2 linked regions of the Hydrogenophaga sp. SL48 genome follow. The protein of the gene in region 1 interacts with the protein of each later gene in a pairwise test. Links are inferred from orthologs where the notes say so. Each region holds a gene or a part of one and is shown in the gene's direction. Other genes may lie near its edges.

Region 1 (3,309 bases):
GACCTGCTCGGGGGTGAGGATCCGCTCGGGGGTGTAGCGGTCTTCGCGACCGGACACTGTCCTGAAATAGCGGCGATACACCCAGACACCCAGCGCCACCAGGGCGATGGCCACCACAAACGCAACCCACAATGGAAACATGAAACCTCCGGGCAACTACGCCATTTTTGTGACGGAATTTTAGGTGGCCGTTACGCGAGTGGGGCGGTGATAACCCTTTGTTACTACCGGATGTGGCTTGGCAGCGGCAACCTGGGGTCGAACTTGGCCCGGCGCAGGCTGAAGAAGGCCTTGACGTTGCGCACGTTGGCGTCGCTGGTGAACAGGCGTTGCGCCAGCGCCAGGTGGTCGGGCATGTCGCGGCTGTGCACCACCAGCACAAAGTCCGGCCCCGGGCTGACCCGGTAACACTGTTGCACCGCCGGGTCGGCGACCGCGCGGTCTTCGAAAGCCTGCAACTGCTCGGCGCCCTGGCGTTCCAGCGTGATCTCGACCAGGGCGGTGAGGCCATGGCCTGTCAGGGCCGCCAGGCGGTCCGGTTGCAGCACGGCCACCTGGCGCTCGATCAGCCCCAGCGCATGCAGGCGTTTGATGCGCCGCAGGCTGGTGGGCGGCGAGACGTGGGCCAGCTCCGCCAGACGCTGGTTGCTCAGCGACGCATCGTCCTGCAGCAGGCTCAGCAAGCGAAGATCGGCTTCATCCAGTTCAACGGATTCCATAAATCACCAGAGTATGGTTTGAAAATTTCATGCCTCTGCGAATAAGGAATTATCTTCCGTAAACTGCAAAAACAAGACTGAAAATTTCCTTTGATGATGGGTAGCATGCGTTTCACGTTGATTTTCTGGAGCATGGCATGTGTGGCATCGTGGCAGGGGTTTCGGGGCGCGACATCGTGCCCGTGCTGGTTCAGGGCTTGCAGCGCCTGGAGTACCGGGGTTACGACTCCTGTGGGGTGGCGGTGCATTCGGGTGGCTTGAAACGGGCCCGCAGCACGGCCCGCGTGGCCGAGCTGGCCAAAGAGGTACAGACCCACCACCTGGCCAGCGGCACGGGCATCGCCCACACCCGCTGGGCCACCCATGGCGCGCCCGTGGTCCACAACGCCCACCCCCACTTCAGTCACGGCCCGTCGGCGCCGGCTGGCGCGGCCGGTCGGGTGGCGCTGGTGCACAACGGCATCATTGAAAACCACGACGAGCTGCGTGCGGCGTTGCAGGCCAAGGGCTATGTGTTCGAGAGCCAGACCGACACCGAGGTCATCGCCCACCTGATCGATTCGCTGTACGAAGGCGATGTGTTCGCGGCCTTGCAGGCCGCGGTGGCGCAGCTGCATGGCGCCTACGCGCTCGCCGTGTTCCACAAGGACGAGCCGCACCGTGTGGTCGGCGCGCGTGCCGGCTCGCCGCTGGTGCTGGGGGTGGGGCAGATCGATGGCGTGGTCGGCGCCGAGCACTTCCTCGCCAGCGACGCGATGGCGCTGGCCGGCGTGACCGACCAGATCGTCTACCTGGAAGAAGGCGATCTGGTGGACCTGCAACTGGGCCGCTACTGGGTGGCCGACGCGCGGGGGCGGGTCTTTGAAGCCGGCCAGCGCCCGGTCAGGACCGTGCACGCGCACAGTGGTGCGGCCGAGCTCGGGCCCTACCGCCACTACATGCAGAAAGAAATCTTCGAGCAGCCGCGCGCCATTGCCGACACGCTCGAAGGCGTCGGTGGCATCACGCCCGAGCTCTTCGGCGACGGTGCACACGGCGTGTTCAAGGCCATCGACAACGTGCTGATCCTGGCCTGCGGCACCAGCTACTACAGCGGGTGCACGGCGAAATACTGGCTGGAAGAGATCGCGCAGATGCCCACGCAGGTGGAAGTGGCCAGCGAGTACCGCTATCGCACCAGCGTGCCCAACCCGCGCACCCTGGTCGTCACCATCACGCAAAGCGGCGAAACCGCCGACACCCTGGCTGCGTTGCGTCATGCGCAGGGCCTGGGCATGAAGCACACGCTGACGATCTGCAACGTGTCCTCCAGCGCCATGGTGCGCGAGTGCCAGCTGGCCTACATCACCCGCGCGGGCGTCGAGATCGGCGTGGCTTCGACCAAGGCCTTCAGCACCCAGCTCGCCGGCCTGTTCCTGCTGACGCTGGCGCTGGCCCAGTCGCGCGGGCGCTTGAGCGACGAGCAGGAAGCGCAGCACCTGAAAGCCATGCGCCACCTGCCCGTGGCGCTGCAGGCCGTGCTGGCGCTGGAGCCGCAGGTCATCAGCTGGGCCGAGGACTTTGCGCGCATGGACAACGCCCTGTTCCTCGGACGCGGCCTGCATTACCCCATTGCGCTCGAAGGCGCCCTGAAACTGAAAGAGATCAGCTACATCCACGCCGAGGCCTACCCGGCGGGCGAGCTCAAACACGGCCCGCTGGCCCTGGTGACCAGTGCGATGCCGGTGGTGACCGTGGCACCCAACGACGCGCTGCTGGAGAAGCTCAAGAGCAACATGCAGGAGGTGCGCGCGCGCGGCGGCGTGCTGTACGTGCTGGCCGACGCCGACACCCGCATCGCGAGCGGCGAAGGCATCCACGTCATCCGCATGCCCGAGCACTACGGTGCGCTCTCACCCATCCTGCACGTGGTGCCGCTGCAGCTGCTGGCGTACCACACGGCGCTGGCCAAAGGGACGGACGTGGACAAGCCCCGAAACCTGGCGAAGTCGGTCACGGTGGAGTGAGCATGAACCTGTTGACACTGGAACTGTTCTTGACAATTAAAGTCGTAAACTCGTTATTAAAGTCGTAAACAGGTCAAGGTTCTTTTTCTGGTTACATGCTGGTACTGCCCAGAGTATGTGGTTGTGCCTGATGTGAGGCAAGCATCCGGCCAACACTTGTGATTGCATCCAAAGCCTGATCGGCTGCACAGGAGTTGTCACTTGCCTTGACCGGTTGATGCCAGGAGGGTAGGACCGTTGTGCGCGACAGCCGTATGTCGCGGCCGGGAGCTGAGTTCATAGTGCCTGGCACGAAGCTGCCATCGGCTTACCCGGCAATGCGGCAGCATCGATGACCGGTATCGAGAGAACTGCAGTCGTCCAGCATGGCAGGTCGCCTGATGCTCCGCCAACTCGCGGCCGAATGTCAGCAGCTCGGAGGGCCGAACTCACGCTCTCGACCCATACCGGCTGAACAGCATTCTCCAATGCTGACCACCGATGCGCCTAGAGGAGGATCGGCAGGGATTGTTGCAAAAAAGCCGTAGAAACGGGCCTAAGCCAGGATTGCGTGTATTTTCAGCTGTTCATCCCCTTTCCCGCTG
Region 2 (3,310 bases), 420 kb from region 1 along the record:
CACCCCTGTCCCCACGCGGCCTGTACTGGGCCGGCACACGCGCCGGGCTCCAGCTGGGCGGCCTGCTGTCCGATGGCGTTCGCCTGGGGCATGCCACCGGCTTCGACTCCGGCAGCACGCTGGACTACGTGTACCGCAACCAGGCCCAGGGCGTTCCGCTGGTGGGCGCCCTGATCGACCGCGCGTACCTGGACTCCATCGGCTGGCGCGGCATCCGCCAGCGCAAGCTGCACGTCGAAGAGCTGCTGCGCGAGGCCATGCAGCGCCTGGCCGCCGCCGGGCGCGAGGTGCGGCTGATGGACATCGCCGCCGGGCATGGGCGCTACGTGCTCGATGCCGTGGCCAGCAGCCCGGTGCAGGTGGCCTCGGTGCTGCTGCGCGACTACAGCGACATCAACGTGCGCGACGGCCAGGCGCTGATTGCGCAGCGCGGCCTGCAGGCCACCGCCCGTTTTGAGAAGGCCGACGCTTTTGATCGCGCCCAGGTGGCCAGCGCCACGCCGCGCCCCACGCTGGCCACGGTCTCGGGCCTGTACGAGCTGTTCCCCGACAACGCCATGGTCGCCCGCTCGCTGGCCGGTGTGGCCGACGCGGTGGCGCCGGGCGGCTACCTGGTCTACACCGGCCAGCCCTGGCACCCGCAGCTGGAGATGATCGCGCGCGCCCTCACCAGCCACCGCCAGGGCCAGGCCTGGGTGATGCGCCGCCGCACGCAGGCCGAGATGGACCAGCTCGTGGCCGCTGCGGGTTTCAGAAAGATCACCCAGCGCATCGACGAGTGGGGCATCTTCACCGTGTCCCTCGCGGTGCGTGAGGCGGCATGAGTGCATCTTCAGGCGCTGTGAACCCGGGCGCACCCGCCGCCTGGCCGTGGCGGCGCTCCGCCGCCTGGCTGGCCCTGCTCGCGCCGCTGTTCTACCTGACCTACGGCCTGGCCAACTGGTGGGCGGTGCAGCGCTGGGCCGCGGGGCAGGTGCCCACGGTGGTGTTCGACTGGGAGCGCCACATCCCGTTCTGGGACTGGACGGTCTTCCCCTACTGGTCGATCAACGCTTTCTACGGCCTGTCGCTGTTCCTGAGCCGCAGCCAGCACCGCATCGACCGCCACGCGGCCCGTCTGCTCACGGCGCAGTTCATCGCCGTGGCCTGCTTTGTGTTGTGGCCGCTGCATTTCAGCTTCGGGCAGCCCGAGGCCCACGGCGCCGCCGGTTTCCTGTTTGCGGCCCTGCGCGGTTTTGACCAGCCCTTCAACCAGGCCCCTTCGTTGCACATCGCGCTCGCCGTGATCCTGTGGGACTGGTACCGCCCGCTGATGCGCAACACCTGGCAGCGCGCACTGCTGCACGCCTGGACCTTCGCCATCTGCGCCTCGGTGCTCACCACCTACCAGCACCACTTCATCGACATCCCCACCGGCGCCTTGCTCGGTTTGTTCTGCGTGTGGCTGTGGCCGCTGGAGCGCGAGGTGGCTTTGCCCGCGGCGTGGCGGTTGAGCCGTGATCCGCAGCGGCTGAAACTGGCCGGGTTGTACTTTGCAGGGGCCGCCGCCTTTCTGGCGCTGGCGCTCGGGTGGGGCGGCTTGGCGCTCTGGCTGGCCTGGCCGGCAGCGTCGCTGGCCGTGGTGGCCTTGAACTACCTGGGCTTTGGCGCGCGCGGGTTCCGCATGGACCGCTGTGGCCGCATGCACTGGTCGGCGCGCTGGCTGCTGGCGCCGTACCTTTGGGCCGCGGCCTTCAACGCCTGGGCCTGGACGCGCGGGCTGCCGCCCCGCGTCGAGGTCATGCCCGGCGTGTGGCTGGGGCGACGCCCGCGCCACGCCGAATGGCTGGCCGCCGGCCAGCCCGCGCTGGTGAGCCTGTGCGCTGAATTGCCGCTGCACGCCGCCGCGCGGCCGGTGAGCCGTTGTCTGCCGCTGCTGGACCTGGTGGTGCCCAGCCCGGCCCGCCTGCGGCGCGCGGCCCACCTGGTGCAGGCCCAGCGCGGCGCCCGCCAGGGCGGGCCGGTGTGGGTGTGCTGTGCGCTGGGTTTTTCGCGCAGCGCCGCGGCGGTGGTGGCCTGGCAGTTGCTGCACCAGGGCACGTCCGATCTGGCCCAGGCCGAAGCCCGCACCCGCCAGGCCCGGCCCCAGCTGGTGCTGGGGCCGGGGTGGCTGGGGGCCTTGAAGCAACTGGCTTCGCCGGCCCCTGGTGGAGGCGGCCGGTGAGCCCGCAACAGAGCCAGCAGCCCATGGGCGAACAGGAACGCGCCGACGCGCTGGCGCTCGCCGCTCTGTTGCGCGCCAGCCTGCGCACGCTGGGCACCTGGTCGCTGGGCTTGAGCCTGCTCGCCGTCCTGGTGGGCGCGGCCTGGCCGCCGCCATCCCTAGCAGTGGGCGGCCTGTGGGTGCTGGTGCTGCTGTGTGGTCTGATGGAGCGGTACTTCGGATTCCGGCTGGCACTGGACGAGCGCCTGTTTCACCAGCTGGGCCATGGGCACATGCCCAGCCTGCATGCGCTGGACACCTCATTGGCCCACCTCGGCTTGCGCCAAAGCGCCGTGCCCGAGCGCCCGTGGAGCGACCGCCTGCGTGGCACCCGCAACCTTCTCCAGCGGCATCTGGCGCTCGTGCTGCTGCAAACCGCCGCAGCGCTGGCCTCCTTGTTTTTTTAGGTTTGTTGTGAACTCAGACCCCTCTCCTTCCACGCGCCCGCAACCCCTCCCACCCATGGAGCCTGAGGGTTCCTCGCCACGCCGGTGGCTGGCCGCGCTGGCGCGGCAAACCATCGTCACCGGGGCGAGCCTGATCACCGGCCTGCGCTCCCTGTGGAGCCGCACAGGCCCCACGGCCAACCAGACCGTGTACTTCGCCAACCACACCAGCCATGGCGACTTCGTGCTGCTCTGGGCCGCCCTGCCGCCCGACCTGCGCACGCTCACCCGCCCCGTGGCCGGTGAGGACTACTGGAACACGTCGGCCCTGCGCCGCTTCATCGGCCGCGACGTGTTCAACGCCCTCATGATCCGGCGCGACGCCAGCGCGGGCGGCCCCGGCAGCGGCGACCCGCTGGCGCAGATGGGCGCCGCGCTCACCGCCGGCGACTCGCTCATCCTCTTTCCCGAAGGCACGCGCAACACCGGCGAAGCGGTGCTGCTGCCGCTCAAGAGCGGCATCTACCACCTTGCCCGCTCCTTCGGCCATGTGCGCTTCGTGCCCGTGTGGATCGAAAACCTGAAACGCGTGTTGCCCAAAGGCGCGCTGCTGCCTGTGCCGCTGGCCTGCAGCGTGCGCTTCGGCGAGCCGTTGGAACTGATCCCCCAGGAAGACAAACAG

What was found.
Region 2: the proteins of glmS (region 1) and IM738_RS23665 interact in binary tests that used the Escherichia coli proteins (3 or more experiments, as listed by UniProt). The link is inferred for Hydrogenophaga sp. SL48 from one-to-one orthologs.

What each region holds. Positions count from the first base shown.
Region 1 is NZ_CP063400.1:5,394,012-5,397,320, forward strand. The notes cover bases 293-3,290. They hold glmS (glutamine--fructose-6-phosphate transaminase (isomerizing)), read left to right. Parts: upstream 293-856; coding sequence 857-2,725; downstream 2,726-3,290. Other genes in these bases: IM738_RS25740 (Lrp/AsnC family transcriptional regulator), read right to left, coding at 293-719. Outside these bases: IM738_RS25735 (DUF2726 domain-containing protein), read right to left, coding at 1-141; more of IM738_RS25740, read right to left, coding at 225-292. UniProt on the Escherichia coli protein: Catalyzes the first step in hexosamine metabolism, converting fructose-6P into glucosamine-6P using glutamine as a nitrogen source.
Region 2 is NZ_CP063400.1:4,973,126-4,976,435, forward strand. Bases 13-3,011 are described here. They hold IM738_RS23665 (phosphatase PAP2/dual specificity phosphatase family protein), read left to right. Parts: upstream 13-820; coding sequence 821-2,203; downstream 2,204-3,011. Other genes in these bases: IM738_RS23660 (bifunctional alpha/beta hydrolase/class I SAM-dependent methyltransferase), read left to right, coding at 13-824; IM738_RS23670 (hypothetical protein), read left to right, coding at 2,200-2,649; IM738_RS23675 (lysophospholipid acyltransferase family protein), read left to right, coding at 2,705-3,011. Also shown: more of IM738_RS23660, read left to right, coding at 1-12; more of IM738_RS23675, read left to right, coding at 3,012-3,310.